3 regions of the Enterobacter sp. KBR-315C3_2022 genome follow, and region 3 is predicted to be linked to each of the others. Evidence: predicted binding sites of a transcription regulator. Region 3 holds the regulator's gene; each other region holds the start of a gene.
The links. Region 3 encodes PurR, which represses purine synthesis genes. Its sites were predicted from a motif close to CANGCAAACGTTTGCNTG; they were not measured.
Positions count from the first base shown of each region.

Region 1: purT (formate-dependent phosphoribosylglycinamide formyltransferase) is a predicted target of PurR. The motif match lies at 4,835-4,852, and genes of this name have one in related genera.
Region 2: glyA (serine hydroxymethyltransferase) is a predicted target of PurR. The motif match lies at 4,531-4,548, and genes of this name have one in related genera.

Region 1 is NZ_JBGKEB010000001.1:215,789-221,659, forward strand. Features, by position in the region: gene zwf (glucose-6-phosphate dehydrogenase) at 1-856, shown strand, start outside; gene edd (phosphogluconate dehydratase) at 1,088-2,899, shown strand; gene kdgA (bifunctional 4-hydroxy-2-oxoglutarate aldolase/2-dehydro-3-deoxy-phosphogluconate aldolase) at 2,939-3,580, shown strand; gene purT (formate-dependent phosphoribosylglycinamide formyltransferase) at 3,624-4,802, opposite strand; gene AB8804_RS01140 (tellurite resistance TerB family protein) at 4,974-5,624, shown strand; gene ptrB (oligopeptidase B) at 5,710-5,871, shown strand, end outside.
Region 2 is NZ_JBGKEB010000002.1:38,723-44,593, reverse strand. Features, by position in the region: gene csiE (stationary phase inducible protein CsiE) at 36-1,313, shown strand; gene AB8804_RS03000 (3-phenylpropionate MFS transporter) at 1,314-2,453, opposite strand; gene AB8804_RS02995 (DoxX family protein) at 2,684-3,106, shown strand; gene glyA (serine hydroxymethyltransferase) at 3,161-4,414, opposite strand; gene hmpA (NO-inducible flavohemoprotein) at 4,718-5,871, shown strand, end outside.
Region 3 is NZ_JBGKEB010000012.1:7,491-13,361, forward strand. Features, by position in the region: gene punC (purine nucleoside transporter PunC) at 1-381, opposite strand, end outside; gene punR (DNA-binding transcriptional activator PunR) at 496-1,407, shown strand; gene purR (HTH-type transcriptional repressor PurR) at 1,424-2,449, opposite strand; gene AB8804_RS13880 (YnhF family membrane protein) at 2,747-2,836, shown strand; gene AB8804_RS13885 (MFS transporter) at 3,002-4,168, shown strand; gene sodB (superoxide dismutase [Fe]) at 4,206-4,787, opposite strand; gene AB8804_RS13895 (C40 family peptidase) at 4,909-5,682, opposite strand.

The DNA of each region.
Region 1 (5,871 bases), on a different contig from region 3:
CCACGTGGAAATTACCGTGGCTGAAGAGGTGGGCATCGAAGGGCGCTGGGGCTACTTTGACCAGGCCGGCCAGATGCGCGACATGATCCAGAACCACCTGCTGCAAATTCTGTGCATGATCGCCATGTCTCCGCCGTCCGATCTGACGGCAGACAGCATCCGCGACGCAAAGGTGAAGGTGCTCAAATCATTGCGCCGCATCGACCGCTCAAACGTGCGTGAGAAAACCGTGCGCGGTCAGTACACCGCCGGGTTCGCTCAGGGCAAAAAAGTGCCGGGCTACCTGGAAGAAGAGGGAGCCAACAAGGCCAGCAATACCGAGACGTTCGTGGCGATCCGCGTTGACATCGACGACTGGCGCTGGGCGGGCGTGCCTTTCTACCTGCGCACCGGCAAGCGTCTCCCGGCGAAGTGTTCAGAAGTCGTGGTGTACTTCAAAAACCCAGAGCTGAACCTGTTCAAAGAGTCCTGGCAGGAGCTGCCGCAGAACAAGCTGACCATTCGCCTGCAGCCGGACGAGGGCGTGGATATTCAGATCCTGAACAAAGTGCCGGGGCTGGATCACAAGCACAACCTGCAGACCACCAAGCTCGACCTGAGCTACTCCGAAACCTTCAACCAGACGCACCTGGCCGACGCTTACGAGCGCCTGCTGCTGGAAACCATGCGCGGTATTCAGGCGCTGTTCGTTCGTCGTGACGAAGTGGAAGAGGCCTGGAAGTGGGTCGACTCCATCACCGAAGCCTGGGCTGCCGATCAGGACGCGCCGAAACCGTATCAGGCGGGAACCTGGGGACCGGTTGCTTCCGTGGCAATGATCACCCGCGACGGACGTTCCTGGAACGAGTTTGAGTAACGGCGCTCTAACCCACAGGTGTTATTTTACCGGTAACATGATCTAACACAGATAGTGGAATAATATTTAAATTTAAAGCTCCGCGTGGATTCACCCGCGGAGCTTTTTTTATTACACTGCCGGAAGTGATTTTGCCCCTGAGCTCCGGACATCAAGCGTTTCAGCGTTGTTAATAACCGTCAGATACGTTGTAAACTCCCGAGCCTGGCCAGATAAATTTGAGGAGCCTTTATGAATCCGACATTGTTACGCGTAACACAGCGCATCATCGACCGCTCGAAAAAGACCCGTTCTGCCTACCTCGCTCGTATCGAACAGGCAAAAAGCGACACCGTTCACCGCTCCCAGCTCGCCTGCGGCAACCTGGCCCACGGCTTTGCCGCCTGCCAGGCCGAAGATAAAGCCTCGCTGAAAAGCATGCTGCGTAACAATATCGCTATCATCACCTCCTATAACGACATGCTCTCCGCGCACCAGCCCTACGAGGTCTATCCGGACATCATCCGTAAGGCCCTGCACGGCGTGAATGCGGTAGGCCAGGTGGCGGGCGGCGTGCCAGCCATGTGCGACGGCGTCACCCAGGGGCAGGACGGCATGGAGCTCTCCCTGCTCAGCCGCGAAGTGATTGCCATGTCGGCCGCCGTTGGCCTCTCCCATAACATGTTCGACGGCGCGCTCTACCTCGGCGTGTGCGACAAAATTGTCCCGGGGCTGGCGATGGCGGCGCTGTCGTTTGGTCATCTGCCTGCGATCTTCGTGCCGTCCGGCCCGATGGCCAGCGGCCTGCCGAACAAAGAAAAAGTGCGCATTCGCCAGCTGTATGCCGAAGGCAAAGCGGACCGTCAGGCGCTGCTGGAAGCCGAAGCCGCGTCCTACCACGCGCCGGGAACCTGCACGTTCTACGGCACCGCCAACACCAACCAGATGGTGGTGGAATTTATGGGGATGCAGCTTCCCGGCTCGTCCTTCATTCAGCCGGATGCGCCGCTGCGCAAAGCGCTGACCGAGGCCGCCGCGCGTCAGGTCACTCGCCTGACCGGCAACGGCAACGAGTGGATGCCGCTGGGCAAAATGGTTGACGAAAAAGTTATCGTCAACGGCATCGTGGCGCTGCTGGCAACCGGCGGGTCGACCAACCACACCATGCACCTGGTGGCGATGGCGCGCGCGGCGGGCATTTTAATCAACTGGGATGACTTCTCCGACATCTCAGCCGTGGTGCCGCTGATGGCGCGCCTGTACCCGAACGGCCCGGCGGACATCAACCACTTCCAGGCCGCGGGCGGCGTGCCGGTGCTGATGCGCGAGCTGCTGAAGGGCGGCCTGCTGCACGAAGACGTGAACACCGTGGCCGGATTTGGCCTGCAGCGTTACACCCTTGAGCCGTGGCTGAACAACGGCGAGCTGGACTGGCGCGAAGGGGCTGAAGCGTCTCTGGATGCGCAGGTGATCGCCACCTTCGACAAGCCGTTCTCGCCTCACGGCGGCACGAAGGTGCTGAGCGGCAACCTGGGCCGCGCGGTCATGAAAACGTCCGCGGTGCCGGAAGAAAATCAAATCATCGAAGCCCCGGCCGTGGTATTCGAAAGCCAGCACGACGTCCTGCCTGCGTTTGACGCGGGCCTGCTGGATAAGGATTGCGTGGTGGTGGTGCGCCATCAGGGACCGAAAGCGAACGGCATGCCAGAATTACATAAACTTATGCCGCCGCTTGGTGTATTATTGGACCGCCGTTTCAAAATTGCGCTGGTCACCGACGGTCGCCTCTCTGGCGCATCCGGCAAAGTGCCTTCTGCGATCCACGTGACCCCGGAAGCGTATGACGGCGGCCTGTTGGCAAAGGTTCGCGACGGCGACATGATTCGCGTGAACGGCCAGACGGGCGAACTTACCCTGCTGGTTGATGACGCTGAGCTGGCTGCACGACAGCCGCATATTCCTGACCTGAGCGCGTCGCGCGTGGGCACCGGACGCGAAATGTTCAGTGCGCTGCGTGAGAAGCTGTCCGGCGCGGAGCAGGGCGCAACCTGTATGACGTTTTAAGACGACGTGATTTAATCGATCTGGCGAGAGAAGACTCTGATGAAAAACTGGAAAACAAGTGCAGAAGCAATCCTGACCACTGGCCCTGTCGTGCCGGTTATCGTGGTGAACAAACTGGAGCACGCCGTTCCGATGGCGAAGGCGCTGGTTGCCGGCGGCGTGCGCGTGCTGGAAGTGACGCTGCGTACCGCCTGCGCGATGGACGCCATCCGCGCGATCGCCAAAGAAGTGCCGGACGCCATTATCGGGGCGGGTACCGTTCTGAACGCCCAGCAGCTGGCGGAAGTGACCGAAGCGGGCGCGCAGTTCGCAATCAGCCCGGGGCTGACCGAGCCGCTGCTGAAAGCGGCCACCGAAGGCACCATTCCCCTGATCCCGGGCATCAGCACCGTTTCTGAACTGATGCTTGGCATGGACTACGGTCTGAAAGAGTTCAAATTCTTCCCTGCGGAAGCGAACGGCGGCACTAAGGCGCTGCAGGCGATCGCGGGCCCGTTCTCTCAGGTGCGTTTCTGCCCGACCGGCGGTATCTCTCCGGCCAACTACCGCGACTACCTGGCGCTGAAAAGCGTGCTGTGCATCGGCGGCTCGTGGCTGGTTCCAGCGGATGCGCTGGAAGCCGGCGACTGGGACCGCATCACTAAGCTGGCTCGCGAAGCGGTTGAAGGCGCGAAGCAGTAAGCGACCTGACGCGTAAAAAAAACGGGCCAAACGGCCCGTTTTTTTATCCTGCGACCTTCACGGCTGCCGCGGCCGCTTTGGCTCTCGCCACCGCCTCGTCGACGTTTTCTCCCGTCGCGAGCGCCACGCCCAAACGGCGCGCGCCGTCAATCTCCGGCTTGCCGAACAGGCGCAGCTGCAATCCTGCGCCGACGGCGCCGTCAACGCCATCAAACGTGACGTTCTGGCTGGTCAGCTGCGGCAGGATCACCGCCGATGCGGCGGGACCATACTGGCGGATGCCGCCAACGGACAGGCCGAGGAAGGCGCGCACGTGCAGGGCGAACTCGGAGAGATCCTGCGAAATCAGCGTTACCATCCCGGTATCGTGCGGGCGAGGGGAGACCTCGCTGAAAATCACCTCGTCGCCGCAGACGAACAGCTCAACGCCGAACAGGCCGTAGCCGCCGAGCGCCAGCACGGTCTTGCGTGCAATCTCCTGCGCGCGCTCCAGCGCCAGATCGCTCATCCGCTGCGGCTGCCAGGACTCACGGTAGTCGCCGTCTTCCTGACGGTGGCCGACAGGCTGGCAGAAGTGGACGCCGTCGACGGCGCTGACGGTCAGCAGGGTGATTTCGAAGTCAAACTTCACCACGCCTTCAACAATTACGCGTCCCGCTCCGGCGCGGCCCCCCTGCTGGGCATAGTCCCAGGCGCTGTCCAGCTGGGTCACATCGCGAATAAAGCTCTGCCCCTTTCCGGACGAACTCATGACCGGCTTTATGATGCACGGGTAGCCAATTTCGCTGACCGCCTGCACAAACTCGTCTTTATCTCCGGCGAAACGATAGCGGGGGGTCGGCAGCGCCAGCTCTTCCGCCGCCAGGCGGCGTATGCCCTCGCGGTTCATGGTGAGCTTCGCGGCTTTGGCGGTGGGCACCACGCGCTGGCCTTCCTGCTCAAGCGCCACCAGCGTGTCGGTGGCAATCGCTTCGATTTCCGGCACGACGTAATCAGGCTTCTCCCGAGCGATCAGCGCGCGCAGGGCGTCACCGTCGAGCATGTTAACAACGTGCGAGCGGTGGGCGACGTGCATGGCGGGCGCGTCGGCATAGCGGTCTACGGCAATCACCTCAACGCCTAAGCGCTGGCACTCGATGGCGACCTCTTTCCCCAGTTCACCCGATCCTAACAGCATGACGCGCGTGGCGGCAGGGCGCAGCGCGGTTCCTAAACGAGTCATAGCATCCCCCTAAAAAAGTTGCGCGCAGTATAAACGAAAACGTTTGCGTCTGTCTCGGCCGCGCAGAGGTAATGGCGAAACGAAATTTGCGCTTCTTTAGCGCAGCCAGACATTTCCTGACGTCCGCTCGCATAGGCTGTGATCGTTAATCACCGTTAAGCGAGGGAAATCATGTCAGGCTGGTTGAATCAATTGCAATCGATGTTGGGCCAGAAAGCGTCATCTTCCGGCGAGCAGGGGCTAAGCAAGCTGCTGGTGCCCGGCGCGCTTGGCGGGCTGGCGGGGCTGCTGGTGGCCAATAAATCATCGCGCAAGCTGCTGGCGAAGTACGGCACCGGCGCGCTGCTGGCGGGCGGAGGAGCCATTGCCGGCTCGGTGCTGTGGAACAAGTACAAAGACAAGGTGCGTACCGCGCATCAGGGCGAGCCTGATTACGGCGAACATACCTCGCCGCTGGATCTGCGCACCGAGAGGCTTATCCTCGCGCTGGTCTTCGCGGCCAAAAGCGACGGGCACATTGACGACAAGGAGCGGGCCGCCATCGAACAGCAGATGCGCGAAGCGGGCGTTGAGGAGCAGGGCAGAGCGCTGGTGGCGAAGGCCATCGAGCAGCCGCTCGATCCCCAGCGCCTGGCGCAGAGCGTCAAAAACGAAGAGGAGGCGCTTGAGCTCTATTTCCTGAGCTGCGCCGCCATCGACGTCGATCACTTTATGGAGCGCAGCTACCTCAGCGCGCTGGGGGATGCGCTGAAGATCCCGCAGGACGTCCGCGAAGGCATCGAAAAAGATATTCAGGCGCAAAAGCAGGCGATACAGGGGTAACGACAGCGGTGGTGGTCACGTTTCGCTTGCATCATGCGCGTGTTTTGCCAACCTTATAGGGTGTGAAACTGACAAGTAAATCGCTATGCCACCGAAAGCCCGACGTACTCCCTACGCCATCACCACCCACGGCGATACGCGCATCGACAACTATTACTGGCTGCGGGACGACACCCGCTCGCAGCCGGACGTGCTCGACTATCTACACGCCGAGAACGACTATGGCCGTAAGGTCATGGCCAGCCAG
Region 2 (5,871 bases), on a different contig from region 3:
ATTCTTATCTGACATTCACACTGGATACCCGACAGATGATGACGACGCTTGAAATTCCATCTGTGCTTTCCAGTTCGCAGCGCCGCTGCCAGGTGCTTTTGATGCTTTACCTGCCCGATGCTGCCGTCACTGCGCAGAGCATTATTGTTGCCAACGGGGTCGATGACGCCATGGCACGGCAAGATATAGCCGAGACGCGCGATGAAATCCAGCGCTATCACCGGCTGGACATCATTACGCACCTCGACGGCAGCTACCGGATTGAAGGCTCGGTTCTCAACCAGCGCCTGTGCCTGCTGCACTGGCTGCGCCGCGCGCTCCGGCTTTGCCCGCAGTTTGTCTCGCACCAGTTTACCCCGGCGTTAAAAACCGCGCTTAAACAGCAGGGCATTGCCCGCCCACTTTACGACGATGCCAACCTGCGGGCGCTGATCGGCTTCTGCTCCCGCAAGCTTCAGCGCCAGTTTGACTGCCGCGACGTCCAGTTTTTGCAGCTCTATCTGCAGTATTGCCTTATCCAGCACCAGCTGGGAAATACTCCGCAGTTCTCGCCGGTTCAGCGCAGCTGGACGCAGTCGCGAGGAGAATACTTTACGGCGCAGGAGATCGTGCGCCACTGGAAGCGCCGCGTCCCGCAGGGCGCCCACAGCGACGAGCAGCTGTTTCTGGCGCTGCTGTTTATGATGCTGCGCACGCCCGATCCGGCGATGGACAAGCACCAGCAGGACCAGCGCCTGCGTCGGGCGATCGTGCGGATGGTGGCGCGCTTCCGCACGCAGACGGGGATGAAGTTCAGCGACGAGCAGGGGCTGACCGATCAGCTGTATGTTCACCTGGCTCAGGCGCTGGATCGCTCGCTGTTTGAGATCGGCATAGATAACAGCCTGCCGGAGGAGATCCACCGCCTTTACCCGCGCCTGCTGCGCACCACCAAGGCGGCCCTGTTTGAGCTGGAGGCGGAGTTTGGGCTGCGTTTTTCCGATGAGGAGATGAGCCTGGTGGCGGTGATTTTCGGCGCCTGGCTGATGCAGGAGACCGACCTGCATGAAAAGCAGGTGATCCTGCTGACGGGCGAAGACAAAGCCTGCGAAGAGATCATCGAGCAGCAGCTGCGCGAGCTTACCCTGCTGCCGCTCAATATTCGCTACCTGACGCTACAGGCGTTTCAGAAAGAAGGCGCTCCGCGCGAGGCGGCGCTGGTCATCACCCCTTACGCCACCGCCCTGCCGCTGTTTTCGCCGCCGCTGATCCACGCTGTAGAGGCGCTGAACGCCCAGCAGCAGGAGCACATCCGCGCCATGCTGGAAGCGTAGCTACGCCCGCGCCACCACTTTCGGGCGCACCACCATCGCCGGCAGCGCAACCAGCGCCATCACCCAGAACACGCCGTGGCCCAGGTGTTGATACAGGAACCCGGCAAAGACCGTCATCACCGCAATGCTGCCGCCCATGGCCACCGCAGAATAAACCGCTTGAAGCCTGATCACGTCCCCGCCCTCTCGCGCCGCAATGTAGCGCATCGCCGCCAGATGACACACGGTAAACGTGCCGCAGTGCAGGATCTGCGCCACGATCAGCCACGGCAGTTCGGTCGTCCAGCCCATGATCCCCCAGCGCGCCACGCCGCAAACGGCGGAGAGCAGCAGCAGATCGCGCGCGCCAAAGCGGCGGAAGAGCTTTTTGCTGAGCGCAAAGACGATCACTTCCGCCACAACGCCGAGCGACCATAGGTATCCGACCGCGGAAGCGGAATAGCCTGCGCCCTGCCAGTAGATGGCGCTAAAGCCGTAGTAGGCCGCATGCGCCCCCTGCAGCAGACACACGCACGCCAGAAAGCGCCAGCTCTGTGCCACCAGGCTCCGCCAGGCGGGCCAGCCCGCGCTCTCCTGGTGGCGGCTTTCGCCCTGCGGCATCACCGACGGACGCAGCAGCATGCCCAGCAGCATCGAGGCGATACCCACGCTCAGCAGAGCCAGAATCGCCCGGTAGTCGTAGAGGCTGACCAGCTTGCCAACCAGCGCCGAGCCAATCACAAAGGCAATCGATCCCCACAGGCGCACGCGCCCGTAGTCCATGGTGATCTGCTTTTGCCAGGTGTTCGCCAGCGCGTCCGTGAGCGGCACCAGCGGCGAGAAGAAGAGGTTAAAGCCCACCATCACCACCATCAGCCAGGCAAGCTGATGGCTCACCCAGAAGCAGGCCAAAAAGACCAGCGTGAGCAGCGCGAGAACGCGCAGGGCTTTAATCAGCAGAGAGGGATCGCTGACGCGCGGGGCGATCAGCAGGCTGCCCAGAAAACGCGCCACCAGCCCGGCGCCGAGCAGGACGCCGATGGTTTCAGGGGTAAGCCCAATGCCCTTTAGCCAGACGCTCCAGAAAGGCAGAAAAATACCGTAGCTAAAGAAGTAGGTAAAATAGCTGAGCGCCAGCCAGCGCGTGGAATGCAAGGCCATGAATCCCTCCCGAATTGGAGGCGATAGTCTGGCGTTAAACAGGGGCCAGCGCAAGCTACGATTAACAAGTAAATAACACTTATGTTTTGCAGGGTTTCATCCAGCGTAAAAATGATTTCCCGCCGCGTTTGCCGTCGTGCTACAGGCTGATTTATGAAGAAAAGCTGAATGGCAGAGTGTTGATTTGTGTATTAGTTTTAAAACGGGATCACCACAAAAACGAGCCACCTATGAACACTCTCCGCTATTTTGATTTTGGCCAGTCGCGCCACCTTATGCTGCTGATTGCCCGCATCGCCATTGTTGTGCTGTTTATTATCTTTGGCTTCCCGAAGCTGACGGGTTTTAGCGGTACGGTACAGTACATGACCTCGCTGGGCGCGCCGATGCCAATGCTGGCCGCCATTATCGCCGTGGTGATGGAGGTTCCTTTCGCGATTCTTATCGTGCTGGGCTTTTTCACCCGCCCTCTGGCCGTGCTGTTTGTCTTCTACACGCTGGGGACGGCGGTGATTGGCCACCACTACTGGAACATGAGCGGAGATGCGGTGCTGCCTAACATGATTAACTTCTACAAGAACGTGAGCATCGCCGGGGCATTCCTGCTGCTGGCGATTGTTGGTCCGGGGGCGATATCCCTTGATCGGCGTTAACCCATAAAAAAAGGCCGCAAATGCGGCCTTTTTTGTTTCTGCAAGGCAGAAGAATTATGCGTACACAGGGAAGCGCGCGCAGATATCCAGAACTTTACCCTTAACGCGCTCGATTACCGCTTCGTCATTGATATTGTCCAGAACGTCACACATCCAGCCCGCCAGCTCTTTCGCTTCCGCTTCTTTGAAGCCGCGACGCGTAATCGCCGGAGAACCGATGCGGATACCGGAGGTCACGAACGGGCTCTTCGGATCGTTTGGCACGCTGTTTTTGTTCACGGTGATGTTGGCGCGGCCCAGGGCAGCGTCAGCTTCTTTACCGGTCAGGTTTTTATCAACCAGATCCAGCAGGAACAGGTGGTTTTCAGTACCGCCGGAGACCACTTTGTAGCCGCGGTTCAGGAACACGTCCACCATCGCTTTCGCGTTTTTGGCAACCTGCTGCTGGTAAACCTTGAACTCAGGCTCCATCGCTTCCTTCAGCGCCACGGCTTTGGCCGCGATAACGTGCATCAGCGGGCCGCCCTGCGCGCTTGGGAACACGGCAGAGTTCAGCTTCTTATACAGCTCTTCGTCACCGCCCTTCGCCAGGATCAGGCCGCCGCGCGGACCCGCCAGGGTTTTGTGGGTGGTGGTGGTGACAACGTGAGCGTGCGGAACCGGGTTCGGGTAAACGCCCGCGGCAATCAGGCCCGCCACGTGCGCCATGTCGACGAACAGGTACGCGCCGATGCTGTCGGCGATTTCACGCATTTTTGCCCAGTCAACCACGCCGGAGTAAGCGGAGAAGCCGCCGATGATCATCTTCGGCTTGTGCTCTTTGGCCTGCTTCGCCATGTCTTCGTAGTCAATTTTGCCGGACTCATCGATACCGTAAGGAATGATGTTGTACAGTTTGCCGGAGAAGTTAACCGGGGAGCCGTGAGTCAGGTGGCCGCCCTGCGCCAGGTTCATACCCAGAACGGTATCGCCCGGCTGCAGCAGCGCGGTGTAGACCGCGAAGTTAGCCTGAGAGCCGGAGTGCGGCTGCACGTTAGCGTAGTCTGCGCCAAACAGTTCTTTAGCACGGTCAATCGCCAGCTGCTCAACGATATCAACGTACTCGCAACCGCCGTAGTAGCGCTTGCCCGGGTAACCTTCAGCATATTTGTTGGTCAGCTGAGAACCCTGCGCCTGCATGACGCGCGGGCTGGTGTAGTTCTCGGAGGCGATCAGTTCGATGTGCTCTTCCTGACGTACTTTTTCCTGCTCCATAGCCTGCCACAGTTCGGCATCATAATCGGCAATGTTCATTTCACGCTTTAACATCCGCATCTCCTGACTCAGCTAACAAGTAAATTTTGGCCTGAAAAGGCAGTCCAGTTGGACAACGCGCAACAGTATAACCGAATAGTCTTGCGATAACAGGTCTTGACAAACGATTTTACGCAAACGTTTTCCTACGCGCCACGCAAGGGTTTGAGCAGCAAAGACCTCGCGGTTTCCAGCGGATTTCTTTTCAGGTTTGTGATGCGTATTTTTCACGTTGCAAAGAACCATTTACAATACAGGGTTATTTTTATAAGATGCATTTAAAATACATCATTAAAGTAACAGATGAAGGAAGTTGCTATGTTAGACGCTCAAACCATCGCTACCGTTAAGGCTACCATTCCCCTGCTGGTTGAAACCGGTCCTAAGCTGACCGCCCATTTTTACGATCGCATGTTCGCGCACAATCCGGAGCTCAAAGAGATTTTCAACATGAGCAACCAGCGCAACGGCGATCAGCGAGAAGCGCTGTTTAACGCGATTGCGGCCTACGCCAGCAATATTGAAAACCTGCCGGCGCTGCTGCCTGCGGTCGAAAAAATCGCGCAGAAACATACCAGCTTCCAGATTCAACCCGAGCAGTACAACATCGTTGGCGCGCACCTGCTGGCGACGCTGGACGAAATGTTCAGCCCGGGCCAGGAGGTGCTTGACGCCTGGGGCAAAGCCTACGGCGTGCTGGCTGGCGTGTTTATCAATCGTGAAGCGCAGATCTACAGCGAGAACGCCAGCAAAAACGGCGGCTGGGAAGGCACGCGTCCGTTCCGCATCGTGGAGAAAACGCCGCGCAGCCAGCTTATTACCAGCTTTGAGTTTGAGCCGGTAGACGGCAAGCCGGTGGCGGACTATCAGCCCGGCCAGTATCTCGGCGTTTGGCTCAAGCCGGAAGGCTTCCCGCATCAGGAAATTCGCCAGTATTCCCTCACCCGCACGCCCAACGGCAAAGGCTACCGCATTGCGGTGAAGCGCGAAGACGGCGGTCAGGTCTCGACCTGGCTGCATAACGACGCCCGCGTGGGCGACGTGGTTCATCTGGCCGCGCCCGCCGGTGATTTCTTTATGGCCGTGGACGCCACTACCCCGGTCACGCTGATCTCCGCTGGCGTGGGCCAGACGCCGATGCTGGCGATGCTGGATACCCTGGCGAAAGCAAACCACAGCGCGCAGGTAAACTGGTTCCACGCTGCCGAGAACGGCGACGTGCATGCCTTTGCGGATGAAGTGAAAACGCTGGCGGCGGGCCTGCCGCGCTTTAGCGCGCATACCTGGTATCGCCTGCCGACAGAGGCCGACCGCGCCGCGGCGCGCTTCGACAGCGAAGGGCTGATGGATTTACGCGCGCATGAAGGGGCGTTCAGCGCGCCGGAGATGCAGTTCTACGTCTGCGGGCCGGTGGCGTTTATGCAGTTTGCCGCGAAGCAGCTGGTTGAGCTGGGCGTGAATAAAGACAACAT
Region 3 (5,871 bases):
GCGCGACGCCGGGTAGTAATCGGTCACCAGCGCCTGCCAGGTGACCGCCGCGGCGCATACGCCCACCGCCTGAATAAAGCGCAGCACCAGCAGCCAGGTGGCATCGCGTACCCACAGCATGCCCAGACAGCCGACGGCAAAAATGGCCAGCCCCAGCAGCAGAACCGGCTTGCGGCCAAAGCGATCGGAGAGCGGCCCCCACAGCAGCTGTGCGAAGGCAAAGCCGGCAAGAAACAGGCTCAGGCTCGCGCTGATGGCGGCGGCAGGGGTTTGCAAATCTTCCTGCATGGCGGCAAAGGCGGGCAAATACATGTCGGTCGCTAAAAAGCCCAGCACGCTCAGGCCGCCGAGCCAGACTAAAAATCCTTTCCTGGGTTGCACTCGTTTTTCTCCTCAAGGAGGCAGGGATATATTGGCGCAGAGTGTAGGGAGTGCAAAGCGGCTTGTGAAACGCTAATATTTGGCGGTTGCATTCAAAAATTTTGCAGGCAGAAAATGTGGTCAGATTATTCTCTTGAAGTGGTCGATGCCGTTGCGCGCAACGGCAGCTTCAGCGGTGCCGCGCAGGAGCTGCACCGCGTTCCCTCGGCGGTAAGCTATACCGTGCGGCAGCTGGAGGAATGGCTCGCCGTTCCGCTGTTTGAACGGCGCCATCGCGATGTGATATTAACCCCGGCCGGGGCATGGTTTTTGAAAGAAGGACGTTCTGTTATCAAAAAAATGCAGATCACCCGCGAGCAGTGCCAGCAGATTGCCAACGGCTGGCGCGGGCATCTCTCCATCGCCGTCGATAATATCGTCCGGCCGGAGCGCACGCGGCAGATGATCGTTGATTTCTACCGTCACTTCTCGGACGTCGAGCTGCGGGTGTCGCAGGAGGTGTTCAACGGCGTGTGGGACGCGCTGGCGGACGGCAGGGTAGAGATGGCTATCGGCGCGACCCAGGCGATCCCCGTGGGCGGGCGCTACGCTTTTCGGGACATGGGCATGCTGAGCTGGACCTGCGTTGTTGCGCGCCATCATCCGCTGGCGGCGATGGAAGGACCGCTGAGCGATGACGCGTTGCGCAACTGTCCGTCGCTGGTGCTGGAAGATACGTCGCGGTCGCTGCCCAAGCGTATCACCTGGCTGCTGGACAACCAGCGGCGCGTGGTGGCGCCCGACTGGGACTCTTCAGCAACCTGCCTGAGCGCGGGGCTGTGCGTAGGTATGGTGCCCGTCCACTTTGCGCGTCCGCGTATTGATGCCGGTGAATGGGTTGCCCTGACGCTGGAAAATCCGTTCCCGGACGCGGCCTGCTGCCTGACCTGGCAGCAAAATGACGTGTCGCCCGCAATGGCCTGGCTGCTGGAGTATCTGGGAGATAGCGAAACGCTGAACAGGGAGTGGCTACGGGAGCCAGCGTAGCTGGCCCCGGAGAGGATTAACGGCGGTAGTCGCGGAAAGGACCGTCCGCAACGGAGCGACGCTCAATCAGGCGAGGGTGAACCTCAATGGACTGCGACTCTTCGCGCTTGCTGACAATCCTGTCCATCAGCATGTTGAAGGCCGTTTCGCCCAGCGAATCTTTCGGCTGGTGAATGGTCGTCAGCGCCGGGGTGAAAAAGCGCGCGTTGCGCACGTTGTCATACCCGATCACCGAAATATCCTGAGGCACGCGAAGGCCGAGCTCGTCTGCCGCACAGAGCGCGCCCATCGCCATGATGTCGCCGCCGCAGAAGACGGCGGTAGGGCGGTGCTGCTGCGACACGATCTGCTGCATCGCGCGGTAGCCGGACTCCGGCTCAAAGTCGCCCTGAACAATCCAGTTTTCCGGCACGCTGATCAGCGCCTCTTCCATCGCCTTCATGAACCCGGCCAGACGACCCGCGCCGGTGTTGCGCTCCAGCGGGCCAGGGATGACGCCGATATCGCGGTGTCCGCGCTCGATCAAATAGCGGCCGGCCATGTAGCCGCCTTCAAAAGCGTTATCGATGACCGAGTCGGTGAAATCGGCGCGCGCCTCGCCCCAGTCCATAACCACCATCGGAATGTGGCGATACTCCTCCAGCATGGAGAGAACGGACTCAGGGTATTCAGAGCACATGACCAGCAGGCCATCGACACGCTTTTGCGCCATCATCGACAGATAGGCGCGCTGCTTTTCAATGTTGTTCCACGCGTTGCCCAGAATCAGGGTATAGCCTTTCTGGAAGCAGTTTTTCTCAACGGCTTCAATAATTTCGGCAAAGTAGGCCGCTTCGCTGCTGGTCGCCAGCAGGCCGATAGACTTGGTGTGATTAACCTTCAGGCTGCGCGCAACCGCACTCGGTGAGTAGTGCAGTTCTTTGATTGCAGCCCAGACGGCGTTGCGCGTCTCTTCCGCCACGAAGCGGGTTTTGTTAATAACATGTGATACGGTTGTAGTGGAAACGTTTGCGCGTTTTGCTACGTCTTTAATTGTTGCCATTAAATGTCACTCCAGACCCTATCCTAATGCCCTGAAAAATGGGGAGGTAAACGTTTGCCTTCTCTCACCCTTATTACGCAATTTTGAATTGCGACACGCCGGGAAAACGACACAGGACGTCAGGAGGGGGTCAATGGCCGGTACGCTAATAAATTTAGCGTGGAATTTTGTCCTATCTTGAGGAAAAGGGGAAGAGCAAAAGTGGTTATCATTTTAAATCCGGGAAGATTTTTGACGTAAACTGTGTAAAAATGAGCAAGCTCACTTTCCGTGTGGGGATTAAAAGGAGAAAAATTGATGAGTACCGATCTTAAGTTTTCGCTGATGACCACCGTTATTGTTCTGGCGCTGATTGTTGCCGGTGGGCTGACGGCTGCACTGCACTGATTTTGACGGGGGGAGATTCTTCTCCCTCCTGTAACCTTCCTGATTGTTACGTCTCCGGCAAATATCTTTTGCCAAATTGTTAACTTCTCATTTTTTGTGATTGATGTCATGCTTTTGGCTTCTTTGTTCTGCGTCGTGGTACGTCGCGGCATCCGGAGTTAATGCATGAAAATCAATTTCCCCCTGCTGGCCCTCGCCATTGGCGCGTTTGGGATCGGCACCACTGAATTTTCCCCAATGGGGCTGTTACCCGTTATCGCCAGGGGCGTAGATGTCTCGATCCCGGCGGCGGGGATGCTGATCAGCGCCTATGCGATCGGCGTGATGGTCGGGGCTCCGCTGATGACGCTGCTGCTTTCCCATCGCGGACGCCGCAACGCGCTGATTTTCCTGATGGCTATCTTCACCCTCGGCAACGTGCTCTCGGCCATTTCGCCCGATTACACCACGCTGATGCTGTCGCGCATTCTCACGAGCCTCAACCACGGCGCGTTCTTCGGCCTGGGCTCGGTTGTTGCCGCAAGCGTTGTACCCAAGCACAAGCAGGCCAGCGCGGTCGCCACCATGTTCATGGGGCTGACGATTGCGAATATTGGCGGCGTACCGGCTGCGACGTGGCTCGGCGAAGCGATTGGCTGGCGGATGTCGTTCCTGGCCACGGCCGGACTGGGCGTGATCGCCATGGTGGCGCTGTTCTTCTCGCTGCCGAAGGGCGGGGCGGGCGAAAGGCCGGACGTGCGCAAAGAGCTGTCGGTATTGGTTCGCCCGCAGGTGCTTTCCGCGCTTCTGACGACGGTGCTGGGCGCGGGCGCCATGTTCACGCTTTACACCTATATTGCTCCCGTCCTGCACGAGATCACCCGCGCGACGCCAGCGTTCGTTACGGCGATGCTGGTATTGATTGGCGTGGGCTTTTCCATCGGCAACTATCTCGGCGGCAAGCTCGCCGATCGTTCGGTTAGCGCAACCCTGAAGGGCTTTTTGACCCTGCTGATTGCCATCATGGTGGCCATACCGTGGCTCGCGCAAAGCCAGGTGGGAGCCGCCGTAGCGATGGTCGTTTGGGGCGCCGCCACCTTTGCGGTCGTTCCGCCGCTGCAAATGCGAGTGATGCGCGTTGCGCACGAGGCGCCGGGGCTCTCTTCTTCGGTGAATATCGGGGCGTTTAATCTGGGGAATGCGCTGGGCGCGGCTGCCGGTGGTGCGGTGATTTCAGGCGGGCTGGGATATGGATTTGTGCCGGTGATGGGCGCGATCGTCGCGGCCCTGGGGCTGCTGCTGGTGCTGATGTCCGGTCGTAAACAGTCGGAAACGGCCTGCGCGGTAGACTAAACAAAAACGCAGAAGGGCGAACCCTTCTGCGTGTCTCTTACGCGGCGAAGTTCTTCGCCACAAACTCCCAGTTCACCAGCGCCCAGAAGTGCTCCAGGTAGTTCGGACGGGCGTTACGGTAATCGATATAGTACGCGTGCTCCCACACGTCCACGGTCATCAGCGGCGTTGCGCTGCCGGTCAGCGGCGTACCAGCGTTCGAGGTGGAAACGATAGCCAGCTTGCCATCGGCCTCTTTTACCAGCCAGGTCCAGCCGGAACCGAAGTTTTTCACTGCGGCATCGGTAAACTTCGCTTTGAACTCTGCGAAGCTGCCAAACGACGCATTGATGGCATTCGCCAGCTCGCCGGTTGGCTCTCCGCCCGCGTTCGGCGCCAGGCAGTGCCAGTAGAAGCTGTGGTTCCACACCTGCGCGGCGTTATTGAAGATGCCGCCTTCTGAACTGCGCACGATCTCTTCCAGCGTTTTGCCTTCAAAGTCGGTGCCTTTGATCAGGTTGTTGAGGTTGGTGACGTAGGTCTGATGGTGTTTACCGTAGTGGTATTCCAGGGTCTCCGCGGAAATGTGCGGGGCCAAGGCGTCTTTTGCATATGGTAGTGCAGGTAATTCGAACGACATTGCTACTCTCCTTATTGTTTTGATGTTGCCAATAACCTTACAGACAACAGGGATAGAGTAGCAAATTGAAAGGGTATGCAAAAGAGGAACTTACCCCGCCGCCAGAGCGGCAGGGCAGGGTTTAGCGGATTGTTTTCGGCGTCATCACGCGGCGTGCGCCGACGTAGTGGCGTACCCAATAATCTTCGCTGAGCGAGGTAATCTGGATGTCCTGACCGCTGCGCGGGGACTGGATAAACTTACCGTTGCCGACGTAAACGCCAACGTGGTCGGCCGTGCCGCGACCCTGGGTGCGGAAGAAGACCAGATCGCCATTCTCCAGTTCGCCCCGGTTTACCGGAGATGCGTCGCGAAGATGGTACATCTCGTTTGCCGTACGCGGAATGCGGAACTTGACCAAATCTTTGTAGGCGTAATAGACCAGACCGCTGCAGTCGAAGCCGGTGCGCGGAGAGGTTCCCCCCCAGCGGTACGGTTTGCCGATTTGCCCCATCAGCTTGTTCATCGCCGTTTTTTGCGCTTTCTGCATGCGAACCTTATGCACGTCGGCAAGCTTCGCGGATTTAAAGCATTTGGTTTTATGCCCTTTGCGAACGGTACATTTTTCAGTGGCGAGGTTAGCGGCGGTTTTTTGTGCTTTAAGCTTCGTTGCGTGGGCCGTTCTGGAGGATTTGACGCTGGTCTTACTGGATGCGGTATGTTTGGTTTGCGTGCTGGTTTTTTTCTTTGCCGTCTTGCTGGTGGTTTTTTTCTTACGTTCAGTGCTTTTCGCCAGATGCGTTTTTTGTACGGCAGAATGCCGCGCCTGTTCAGAGGCCTTCGCCGCTGGCGTGAGAGAAAGAGTGGTAAACAGTAAAGCACAGAGCGTGATCGAGATTTTATTTATCCGCGCCACTGGGCAGTCCCCTGGTAAATGCAGGCTTTCTATAATACCCGCGTATGATTTACAAAACCCGTCGATTCTAATCTATATAAAGCCGAGAAGTTAATAGCATTTTTCGATCAACGTTCCTGTTTCGTAAGCAAGTGCAAAAAAAATCATCAAATACACTGCCGATCGCGCACTCCCTCAGCAAAACCTTAC